Regions from separate parts of the Psychrobacillus sp. NPDC096623 genome, predicted to be linked through region 3. Evidence: riboswitches for the same ligand, from Rfam matches in the RefSeq annotation. Region 3 holds a riboswitch; each other region holds the start of a gene.
The links. A riboswitch is a leader RNA that binds a small molecule or an ion and turns the genes downstream of it on or off. The one in region 3 is predicted to bind S-adenosylmethionine.

Region 1: linked by a shared signal. The riboswitch ahead of ACIQX2_RS13935 (methionine ABC transporter ATP-binding protein) and the one ahead of metK (methionine adenosyltransferase) in region 3 are both predicted to bind S-adenosylmethionine.
Region 2: linked by a shared signal. The riboswitch ahead of metA (homoserine O-acetyltransferase MetA) and the one ahead of metK (methionine adenosyltransferase) in region 3 are both predicted to bind S-adenosylmethionine.

What each region holds. Positions count from the first base shown of each region.
Region 1 is NZ_JBIWER010000005.1:55,288-59,506, forward strand. It holds gene ACIQX2_RS13925 (MetQ/NlpA family ABC transporter substrate-binding protein) at 1-641, opposite strand, end outside; gene ACIQX2_RS13930 (methionine ABC transporter permease) at 704-1,372, opposite strand; gene ACIQX2_RS13935 (methionine ABC transporter ATP-binding protein) at 1,365-2,390, opposite strand; SAM riboswitch class I at 2,481-2,585, opposite strand; gene ACIQX2_RS13940 (thioredoxin family protein) at 2,621-2,941, opposite strand; gene ACIQX2_RS13945 (toprim domain-containing protein) at 2,953-3,303, opposite strand; gene gcvH (glycine cleavage system protein GcvH) at 3,379-3,759, opposite strand; gene ACIQX2_RS13955 (arsenate reductase family protein) at 3,834-4,196, opposite strand.
Region 2 is NZ_JBIWER010000002.1:724,003-728,221, forward strand. It holds gene ACIQX2_RS08340 (methyl-accepting chemotaxis protein) at 1-1,995, shown strand, start outside; SAM riboswitch class I at 2,061-2,166, shown strand; gene metA (homoserine O-acetyltransferase MetA) at 2,243-3,151, shown strand; gene ACIQX2_RS08350 (NUDIX hydrolase) at 3,339-3,800, shown strand.
Region 3 is NZ_JBIWER010000003.1:486,125-490,343, forward strand. It holds gene ACIQX2_RS11860 (gamma carbonic anhydrase) at 1-478, shown strand, start outside; gene metK (methionine adenosyltransferase) at 660-1,856, opposite strand; SAM riboswitch class I at 2,095-2,210, opposite strand; gene pckA (phosphoenolpyruvate carboxykinase (ATP)) at 2,404-3,990, shown strand; gene ACIQX2_RS11875 (hypothetical protein) at 4,166-4,219, opposite strand, start outside.

The DNA.
Region 1 (4,219 bases), on a different contig from region 3:
ATAGAGTCTTCTAATGGGTTAAGGTCAGCGTCTATTGCATAGTTGGAGTTGATCAATACTGCATCGCCTTCTTCATTTTCATATAACTGAACCATTAGTGCTGACTCATAGTTAGCGTCAAATTCAAGATTTTTAGGATTTTCTACGATATCTTTAACTTCTGCTTTTGTTTTATCAATACCATCTGCTAATTTAATAAGACCTTTTGCTTCTAACATAGCAAGGATACGTCCATGATCGGCAACAGAGTTACTCATTAATATAGTTGCACCTTCTGGAAGCTCTTCGATTGAACCGTATTTTTTAGAGTATAAACCGATTGGCTCGATGTGAATACCGCCAGCGTTAGCGAAGTCATATCCAAAATCAGCTTTTTGTGATTCAAAGTAAGGGATATGTTGGAAGTAGTTCGCGTCCAAATCACCTGAGTCTAAATCTTTGTTTGGTAGTACATAATCTTGGTAAGATTCTACAACTAGTTCGATTCCTTGTTCTTCAAGGATCGGTTTAACTTCTTCTAAAATAACAGCATGAGGTACGTTAGATGCACCTACTACAAGTTTGCTACTATCTTCTTCTCCACATGCTGCAAGTGCTAATGCACTTACTGATAATAAAGCTCCAGCTAAAAACTTCTTCATTCTAAAATCTCTCCCTTTTTATCTATTATTTCTATGTGATCGAGTATTCTCGCTAACACCATTTATCGTTTATCAATTTTTGTCGTAATTACATCGCCTATCCACTGGATAATAAATACCATGATTAATATAAAGATCGTTGCGACAAATGTTACGTCTGTTCTACCTCTTTGAAATCCATCTAAGAAAGCTAAAGTTCCTAGTCCGCCTGCACCGATGATTCCAGCCATTGCCGTATACCCGACTAGTGAAATACCTGTAACTGTAATTCCCGAAACTAAAGCAGGCATTGACTCTGGCAATAATACCTTCCATATAATAGTAGAAGTTTTAGCACCCATTGATTTTGCAGCTTCTAATACACCCTTGTCTATCTCACGTAGTGCTATTAAAACCATGCGAGCATAAAATGGAGCTGCTCCGATTACTAAAGCAGGAAATGCTGCATTTGGTCCACGCATTGTACCGACTAAAAACTTCGTTAATGGGATCAATAAAATGATCAAAATGATAAATGGAATGGAACGGAATATATTAACGAACGCTCCAGTTAACCAATTAGCCAGTTTGTTGGCCCATGCCTGATGTGGACTAGTTAAGAAAAGTAGAAGACCGAGAACTAGTCCAATAATTGCTGTTAAAATAGTGGATACTGAAGTCATATATAATGTTTCAAGTGTTGCTTCCCACATTTTAGGCCAATCAACATTTGGAAATAAATCATTAATCATTGTTGATCACCTCTGTAATTACTTTTTGTTCGTGAATATAGCGAATAGCCTCATCCACTAATAATGCATCTCCTTCTAGTTGAAGGATTAGTGTACCAAATGCGCCATTTTGCGTATGTGAAATATTGCCTTGAACAATATTCACATCGAGATCAAATTGCTTGATAAGTCTAGACAAAATAGGCTGCACTGTTTGTTCTCCTACAAATCCTAGTTTAATCAGTTTTCCATTTGGATAAAGCTCTTTTAATTGTTGGATTGTTTGTAGAGCTTTATTGGAATCATTGATCTGCGAAACAAAACGCTTCGTTATTGCCTGCTGTGGGTTTTGGAATACATCTAAAACGTTTCCTTCTTCTACAACATGCCCTTTTTCCATTACAGCTACACGCCCACAAATTTTTTGGATAACCTGCATCTCATGGGTTATCAATACAATTGTAAGACCTAATTTTTCGTTAATGCTAACTAATAGATCCAAAATTGAATCAGTAGTTTCTGGATCTAATGCTGAGGTTGCTTCATCACAGAGAAGGACTTCTGGACGATTGGCTAATGCGCGTGCAATTCCGACACGTTGTTTTTGTCCGCCTGATAATTGAGAAGGATAGTAATGTCCGCGACCCTCTAATCCTACTAGATCAATTAGTTCGTTAACTCTTGTTATGCGTTGTTCTTTTGGTACACCAGCTATTTCTAAAGGAAAAGCAATATTCTCTGCAACCGTTCTAGACCATAACAGATTAAAATGTTGGAAAATCATACTTACCTTTTGTCTTACCTGACGGAGCTTCACTTCATTTATCTTTGTGATATCTTGATTGTTCACAATAATTTGTCCAGAAGTTGGTTTTTCCAATCCATTTAATAAACGAATAAGTGTACTTTTACCTGCACCACTATAACCAATGATGCCGAAAATTTCACCTTTCTTTATGTCAAGATTCACCTCTTCAACTGCAACGATCGTACCTTGTTTCGTACTAAATTTTTTCGAAATATTATTTAAACTAATCATGTGAATCTTGCCACCTTTCTATCTAAAAAAACCCTCCTGCAAAAGAGCAGAAGGGTTTTACGTTATCCATTTTAATAACATTCATCCATTCTCTCATTTCCCAAAGCAATTGCTTTGCGTGATTTGGCACCATTTCATTTACATGACGGTTGCCGGGCTTCATAGGGCACTTCCCTCCACCTCTCTTAATAAGAGTGACACTATTTAATTTCTTGGTATATCGTATGTTATCATAAGACTACTTGCTCGTCAATATTTTTTATCGCATCTAATATAAATGGTACTGATTGGAATGCATATATTTTTTTATATACCGTGCCACCTTTAGCAATTAGCAAACATGGAACGCTTTCGATTTGATAATCCGCAGCAAAATTTCCCAGATAGTTAATATTTGCTTGGCCAATAGAAAAAGGCTTCATTTCTTGTACAACTTGCATCATTTTACTAGCAACTTGGCATGTTCCACATAAAGGTGTATATATATATAACATTGTAAGCTGACCACTATTCTTGTTTCTATTCCATTGATCAAGAGTCCATTCATTCATATTCCATCATCCTAAAGTAAAAAGTTTCTTTTCACTTTTATATTAACACTTTTTAAAATAGAAGCCAAAACTTTGAACGGTGTAGTCGCTACTTCACAATACATTGGATTGGTGTATAGATGAATTGCTTCTGGGTATTCTTTTCGCACAACGGAGCGAATTTGCTCTCCTGATTTATCTGCATCTAAAAACGCATATATAGGAATACCGTCATAAGGACTTAAAATTTCTTCAAGCTTTACATTCGATATCGTTCCGTTCGTACAAATAATTTCTGTTGATTCATCAAGAAGTTGAAGAAGCTTAAGTTTATCCGATCTTCCCTCAACAAGAATTATTTTTTCACTAAAGACAATAGCCATTTTTGCATCTCTCCTAACTATGCCCTTTCCAATATTATATGAAAAAAACGCCGTTATTAAGCGGCGTTTTCATAATTATTGTGAAATTAATTCTTCGTATTTTTCTGGAGAAAGTAAAGCCTCTACTTCTGCCAAATCAGTAGGTTCAATAACGATCATCCATGCATTTTCATAAGGGGATTCGTTTACATATTCAGGACTATCTTCTAATTCTGAATTTACTTCTAACACTTTACCGCTTATCGGTGCATATAGCTCAGAAACTGTTTTTACAGATTCTACACTACCGAATGGATCTCCTGCCTTGATCTCATCTCCCACTTGTGGAAGCTCGACAAACACGATATCTCCTAGTTCTGATTGTGCAAATTCAGTAATACCGATACGGACATTTCCGCCTTCAGTTTTTACCCATTCATGCTCTGCTGAGTATTTTAAATCCTTAGGTGTGTTCATTAAATGTTCCCCTCTCCATTATTAATACATTCATCTATAATATTCACATATTTTTATCGTAAAAACAAGTCACTTTAAGAAGTCTTCCAAACGTCTTCAAACTGTTCTTCCTTGAATCCTAACGTTAATTTTTTCCCGTCAAAAACAATCGGTCGCTTGATAAGCATCCCATCAGTAGCAAGTATGGATAATTGTTCGTCTTCTGACATTGTAGATAATTTATCTTTAAGTCCAAGCTCACGATACTTCATACCAGAAGTGTTAAAGAATTTTTTTAGCTCTAATCCACCTACCTCATGCATTTCTTGAAGTTGTTCCTTAGTTGGGGGAGTTTCTACGATATGATTTTCTATGTAATCAATTCCATTGTCCTTTAACCATTTACTCGCTTTTCTGCAAGTACTACACTTAGGATAACCGTAAAATTGAATTGTCATATGGTACCACCTTTTTCTTTTTA
Region 2 (4,219 bases), on a different contig from region 3:
ATAAAATGGAAGATAATTATTACGGTAATTGTTCTTATTATTGTGAGTATGATACCGCTAATATTAATCAGTACGAGTACAATTAGTAAAAAGACGGAAAACGAACTAATCGATCAGAGTCAAGTTATAATCAATGAAATGTCAGCAACAATTCAGAATTATTTAGCTGCATATGAAAAAGGAATACTGCAATTATCGACTTCCAACGATATATTGGATTTTCCAAATAGTGCTAAAGCTACTGATGAGGTCTTAACTAATCAATTAGAGAAAAATTTAGATACTAGATTTAATGAATTTAATTCTTTATATGATGCGGTGGCTTCTGTCTATATAGCCTTGCCGGATAAAACGATCGAAATAATTCCAGAAGCCGATCTAGGTGCAGATTTTGACCCTACATCCAGGGAATGGTATAAAAATGCTGTTTCCAACAAAGAGAATTTCAGCTGGTCTAAACCTTATGTGGATGTTGCTACTGGAGAATATGCAATTTCAGGTGCTAAAGCTGTTATCAGAGATGGGCAAGTGGTCGGAGTTCTTGCTATTGATATTTTACTGTCGAAGTTAACCGAAAAAGTCGCAAATAGTGAGTTAGGCTATGAAGGTTATCCGATTATTGTAGATGCAGATGGTAATGCTATTGTTCATCCGACACTATTTGGTGAAAATCTATCTGAGCATTCAGCTGTTAAGGAAATGCTCAATAGTTCTTCTGAAAGTGGTGAGATACATGAAGCAACAGAAGGAACCAATAATATTACTGTATTTACAACCTTGCCAGGACTGGAATGGAAACTGGGAGCGGTTTATGAGGAGAATAAAATAAATCAAACTTCAGATAGTATTCGTAACTTATTAATAATAATTATATTAGCTATAGAGGCAGCAGTAGTTATTGTCTTGTATTTCATCATCAGTCATATTTTAAGACCAATTGAGCACCTGAAAAAATTAATGGACTCGATAGCTGAAGGGGATTTAACCGTTCAAGCAAATATTAAATCTAAAGATGAAATAGGTCAGTTAGCAACTAACTTTAATAAAATGGCTACAAGTATGAATGAAATTATACAAGTAGTAAAAGAGTCTGCTAGTGATGTACAAACCAATTCTGAAAGCTTAAGTGCAGTTGCAGAGGAAACAAATGCTTCTGCAGAGCAAGTTTCTTTAGCTGTGAGTGAAATTGCTGAAGGTGCCTCAAAATCTGCAGAAGATGCAGGAGAAGTTACGGAGAGCTCTGTTCACTTAAGTGAGCAAATAAATCTGATTAACGAAAAGTCAGTCGTGATGACTGATATAGCTACAAAAGCGAATTCCATGAATACAAATGGACAAAGTCAAATGAGAGAATTAAAATCATCATTCGAAAATTGGGAGTCTAATCTCACTTCAATGTCTTCTCTATTTTCAACATTAGAAATTAGAGTAAAAGCAATTGGTGGTGTGATGGAAACAATTATGGAAATCTCTGCACAAACGAATTTACTCGCGTTGAATGCAAGTATAGAAGCTGCCCGTGCGGGTGAACATGGTAAAGGATTTGCTGTTGTAGCGGATGAAGTGCGAAAACTTGCAGAGCAGTCGGCAAAAGCAACAGAGGAAGTAAAACAAACTATTACTGAGCTACAGAGTGAATCTCAAATCGTTGGGAAACAAATGATAGACACTATTAAAACGTTCCGTGAACAAGGATCTGTTGTTATTGATACAGAAGTGACATTCAGTGAAATATCATTACTGATGAATAATTTGCAAGCTTCTATTGATTCCGTGTCTATAGAAATCGAACAGGTTTCTAATTATAAAGATCAAGTAGTAGATACAATTCAAGTGATGGCAGCAACTTCGGAGCAAACTGCTGCAGCGTGTGAGGAAGTAAGTGCTTCCTCCGATGAGCAATTACGAGCAATTCAATCGGTGGCAGAAGCATCAGAGACATTAACAAGTTTGAGTGAAAAACTGGCGAATACAGTAAATCGTTTCAAAGTTTAAAAGAAGTTGAATTATTCGAAAACACATGTTAATATTTTCTAATGAAGAACAATATAATTAAATAACTCTTATCAAGAGAAGCTGAGGGAAATGGCCCGTTGAAGCTTCAGCAACCTCTGACTTGTCAGAAAGGTGCTAACTCCTACAAGATAATTTCTTGAAAGATAAGAATCGAGAGCAAAACGTTCACCCTCTTTTCTTATTTTATAGGAAAAGAGGGTTTTTAAATTTAAAGGGGGAGAACAATTTGCCAATAAATATTCCTAAACAATTGCCGGCAGCTGAACATCTAAAAAAAGAGAAAATATTTATAATGGATACCGATCGAGCAATAGCCCAAGATATACGCCCATTAAACATCATTATTTTAAATCTGATGCCCGAAAAAGAGAAAACCGAACTTCAATTACTACGATTATTAGGAAATACATCGCTACAAGTAAATGTGACTTTTTTACATATGGCAACCCATGATTCCAAAAATGTGAGCAAAACTCATTTGGATACTTTTTACACGACATTTAACAAAATTGAACATCGAAAATATGATGGAATGATTATCACTGGTGCGCCAATCGAGCATTTACAATTTGAGAACGTTAATTATTGGAGTGAAATGACGAAAATAATGGATTGGTCCAAAACGCATGTAACGTCCGTTCTGCATATTTGTTGGGGAGCACAAGCAGCTCTTTATCATCATTACGGAATCGGAAAATACGACTTGCCTAAAAAATGTTTTGGGGTGTTTAACCATTGTTTAACCGATCCAACTGTACATTTAGTTCGAGGATTTAATGATGAGTTTAATGCACCAGTATCACGTTACACAGCTGTTTCCTACGAGGAGATTAAACAAGACAATCGGCTATTATTATTATCAAGTTCAGAGGATGCAGGTGTTTTCCTAGTTATTTCGAAAGATAAAAAGCATATTATGATTACTGGTCACTTAGAATATGATGCAACGACACTTGCTGACGAATATAAAAGAGACATCCATAAAGGTGTAGAGATAGACGTTCCGGAAAACTATTATCCAAACGATGATCCATCACAAAAACCAAAGAACTCTTGGCGCTCTCATACTCATCTGTTATTTTCTAATTGGTTGAACTATTATGTGTACCAAGAAACACCTTATGAATGGGAATGACCTCAGATTTTTAAATTGCTTGTTCACTTGCTATAGGTTAGCAAGAATGGAAACATTTAAAGTTAATGCAATGGTAGTAGATTAAATATATAGAAGGTATAGATAACATCTTCAAAATTTAAAGACCTGTCGAATTCCACATCAAAATCCTATTTACAAATCTCAGCAACTAAACAAGGAGGATATGATGAGTTACATACAAACAATTCGAAAGTTAATTGGAAATGAAATGCTTATGACTGTAGGTTGTGGAATTATAATTGAAAAAGAAAATCAAATTTTATTACAACATCGTACGGATCGAGATGTTTGGGGTATTCCTGGAGGCGTAATGGAGCCTGGAGAATCATTTCTTGAAACTGCTTTGCGAGAAACATTTGAGGAAACGGGTTTAAGAGTTGAACAATTACAGTTGTTTGGTCTTTATTCAGGTGAAGATGGATTTGCAGAATATCAGAATGGAGATAAAGTTTTTAGTGTCCAGATTATATTCCATTCAAGCAGTTTTTCAGGAGAATTACTTCATAGCTCTGAAGAAAGTCATGAACATCGATTCTTTTCCAGTAATAACCTACCTCATTTGAACTCGCATCAAGAGCGATTCATTCAGGATTGGGTAAATCAGGTGAACTTGCCGGTAATTAGTTAATATAACTGAATATAATTAGTCAAAATAACGACCTATCTCTAATACAGATCAGTATTTCCCTTATTCAACTAACTGGTTCTTTAGTAAAACGATTAAATTCTGATAAAAGATTAACATAAACAGGGGGAGACTTAATTCATAGACTATTTGAGCTTTGTCTTATTTGGTGATTGCGCTTCAAATTGTTTCTCCAAACACTTACCGATGAAGGAGGAGCTATCAAAAAGATACCCGCTGTTTCAGTTAAAGAGGTACCATGTTCAATCATGTAATTTAGTACGTCTATTTTAAACTGATGTGTGTAATTTTTATATTGTTTTACGAATGCTTCAGAAAAACTGTACCCCAATTGTTAGAAAGTATCTAACAATTGGGGTACAGTTCATTTTGTTCTTTTTTCACGGTCAAAACCAACATTC
Region 3 (4,219 bases):
TGACGCCTCAGCTTTTATAGCTGATTATGTCACAATAACAGGTGATGTGACAATCGGTCCAGAGACTACAATTTGGTTTAATACGGTAATTAGAGGTGATGTTGCTCCTACTATTATTGGAAGTAAGGTTAGTATACAGGATTTAAGCTGTTTACATCAAAGCCCAAACAAAGCTCTAATAATAGAAGATGAAGTGACTATAGGACATCAAGTGACGTTACATAGCTGTATAATACGTAAAGGTGCATTGATAGGAATGGGGTCAATTATTTTAGATGGTGCCGAAATTGGGGAAGGTGCATTTATTGGAGCCGGAAGTCTTGTACCACCTGGTAAAAAAATACCTCCAAATTCATTAGCACTAGGGAGCCCTGCAAAAGTCGTACGAGACCTAAATGACGAGGATAAAGCGGATGTTCAAAGAATTATCCGAGAATATGTAGAAAAAGGACAATATTATAAATCGCTTCAGAAGTAAATAATCGTACCGTTTGTTTGTGTGGATTGATTGATTTTCGTCTTGGTCGATCGATTTTGCACCTGATTGAGTGATTATTAGCTCTTATCGATCGATTCAATGTCATCATTGATCGTTCGCTTAATATTCACCATTGAAAAAAGGCTTTCCGTCATAGGAAAGCCTTTTTTGTTCATACTACTTATAATCCAGCCATTTGTTTTAATTCTGCAGCTTTGTCTGTTTGTTCCCATGGTACATCAATGTCTGTACGACCAAAATGACCATAAGCAGCTGTTTGTTTGTATATTGGACGGCGAAGGTCTAGCATTTTAATAATTCCTGCTGGACGTAGGTCGAATAGTTCGCGAATATACGAAACTAATTCAACTTCTTCTACCTTACCAGTACCAAATGTTTCAACAGCGATAGAAACTGGCTTAGCAACACCAATTGCATAAGCAAGTTGTACTTCACAACGATCTGCAAGACCAGCAGCAACAATGTTTTTAGCAACATAGCGTGCAGCATAGGCAGCAGAACGGTCTACTTTTGTTGGATCTTTGCCCGAGAAAGCTCCCCCACCATGACGTGCATATCCACCGTACGTATCTACGATGATTTTACGTCCTGTTAAACCAGCATCTCCCTGTGGTCCACCAATAACAAAGCGTCCTGTTGGGTTGATAAAGTATTTTGTATTTTCATCTATTAAATTTGCAGGAACAATCGGATTGATCACCACTTCTTTAATATCTTTTTGAATTTGTTCTAACGTAATTTCTGGATGGTGCTGAGTTGAAATAACAATTGTATCAATATGAACCGGGTTATTATTCTCATCATATTCTACAGTTACTTGTGTTTTACCATCTGGACGAAGATAGTCTAACGTCTCATCTTTACGAACTTGAGCTAATCGATGAGACAATTTATGCGCTAAACTGATTGGTAGCGGCATAAGTTCAGGTGTTTCATTACAAGCGTAGCCGAACATTAAACCTTGGTCTCCTGCTCCGATTGCTTCAATGTCAGAATCGCTCATGGAGCCTTCTCTAGCTTCTAAAGCTTGGTCCACACCTTGTGCAATATCAGCTGATTGTTCATCGATTGAAGTAAGCACAGCAGAAGTTTCTGAATCGAAACCATACTTAGCACGTGTATAGCCAATATCTTTTATAGTAGAACGAACTACTTTAGGAATATCTACATAAGTAGATGTTGTAATTTCTCCAGCAACTAATACTAGTCCTGTCGTAACACTCGTTTCACAAGCTACACGAGCATTTGGGTCTTCTGCTAAAATTGCATCTAGAATTGCATCGGAGATTTGATCACAGATTTTATCTGGATGACCCTCTGTTACTGATTCTGATGTAAATAATCGACGTTGTGTCATAGATTATTCCTCCTATATCCTGCGAGATTTCTCTCAAGAATTGATACGGTACTCATTCCCATGTCAAGCCATTCAAAATTCCATGCACTTTTAAAAGATATGATTTTTTGTGCATTGAAGTTAACTTGAAGCCGTTTCGGACTTGGCACACAAGGATAAAGGGCGATGTTCAATAAAAAAGCCCCTCACTCACGTAAATATACATGAGGAAAGGCATTAATATCATAAGCACCTTTCACTCTTATCAATCAAGGAATTTCACCTTGTCTCAGGTTTGGCACCTTTGTAATAATAAAAAATTACAGGTTGCCGGGTTTCATAGGGCCTGACCCCTCCACCAGCTCGGGATAAGAGTATCCGTTCAATTTATCATCATACGTAAGTCTGTAAAAGATGTCAACTATTTTTGTTTGTATTTTATACACAAAAGAAAAATTTTAAAGTAATTAGTATAGACTATTCACTCCAATGTGTTATACTAATTCACATATCTAGTAAAACTTCTTCTTTTTTAGAGGAAATATAAAAAAAGGATGGTATATTCAACATGAATTCAATCGATACTGTGAGTGAACTGAAAGAATTGTTAGCAGGTAATAACGTTAGCAGCCAATTGTCAGTGCCACAACTAGTGGAAAAAGCTACAACAAGAGGAGAAGCTGTTCTAACTTCTACTGGTGCAGTTAAAGCCGAAACAGGTAAATATACTGGCCGCTCTCCACAAGATAAGTATATAGTAGATGAAGCTATTTCAAAAGACAAAATCGATTGGGGCTCAGTAAACCAACCAATTTCTTCTGACGTTTTTGATGCATTATATAAAAAAATGACTGATTTCTTAAATAAGCAAGACGAAATCTTCGAATTTAAAGGATATGCAGGAGCAGATAAAGAATCTCGTCTAGGTATTCAAGTTATTAATGAATACGCTTGGCATAATCTTTTTGCTCATCAACTATTTATCCGTCCGACACAGGAAGAACTTGCAACACATACAACTGACTTCACTATACTTTCTGCACCTAACTTTAAAGCAGATCCAGCAGTAGATGGAACTAGTTCAGAAACGTTTATCATCGTATCTATGGAAAAACGCACGGTATTAATCGGTGGTACTGAGTATGCTGGTGAGATGAAAAAATCCATTTTCTCTATTATGAACTACTTATTGCCAGAACAAGACATTTTACCAATGCACTGCTCAGCAAATGTTGGGGATGATGGGGACGTTGCTTTGTTCTTCGGTTTGTCTGGAACAGGAAAAACGACTCTTTCTGCGGATGCAGGACGCAAATTAATCGGGGATGACGAGCACGGCTGGTCAGATAACGGTGTATTTAATATCGAAGGTGGTTGTTACGCGAAATGTATCGACCTAACGCGAGAAAATGAGCCCCAAATCTGGGATGCTATCACTTTCGGAACTGTATTAGAAAACGTTGTAGTAGATGCGGAAACACGCGTTGCTAACTATGCGGATAACTCATTAACAGAAAATACACGTGCTGCTTATCCAATTCAATATATCGATAATATTGTAGACCCATCTGTAGCAGGTCATCCAAATACAATAATATTCTTAACTGCTGATGCATTTGGCGTATTGCCTCCGATCAGTAAACTAACGAAAGAACAAGCAATGTACCATTTCTTAAGTGGATTTACATCGAAACTTGCTGGAACTGAGCGTGGAGTAACTTCTCCTCAACCAGTATTCTCTACTTGCTTTGGCTCACCTTTCTTACCATTGCATGCAACGGTATATGCAGAAATGCTTGGGAAGAAAATTGACGAACACGGCGCACAAGTATTCTTAGTAAACACTGGTTGGACTGGTGGAGAATACGGTGTAGGTAACCGCATGAAGCTTTCATACACACGTACAATGGTTCGTGCAGCAATTGATGGCAAACTAAACAATGTTGAAACAGCAACAGATGCAGTATTTGGTTTAGCGATTCCGACAGAAGTAGAAGGCGTTCCTTCAGAGGTACTAATTCCGCGTAATGCTTGGGAAGATAAAGAGGCATATGATCAAAAGGCAGCTGAGCTAGCTCAATCATTCCGTGAAAACTTTAAAAAGTTCGGAACAGTTTCAGAAGACATTTCGGTTCAAGGTGGACCATTATCTTAATAAAGTAAACATCAAAAGAGCCAAATTCTATTGAATTTGGCTCTTTTTAATAATTGTTTATTAAAATATATGATTATAGTATTACACCAGCAAAGCTTCCCCTCAATGCTTGCTTAGCCTACAGGAAATTCAACCCTCAACATGTGCTGTACTTATTAGCAGCATCCAATTAGCATTAATCACCATTAGTCGCATGGTATGAACTATTAACTAATTTCGGAAATATTTC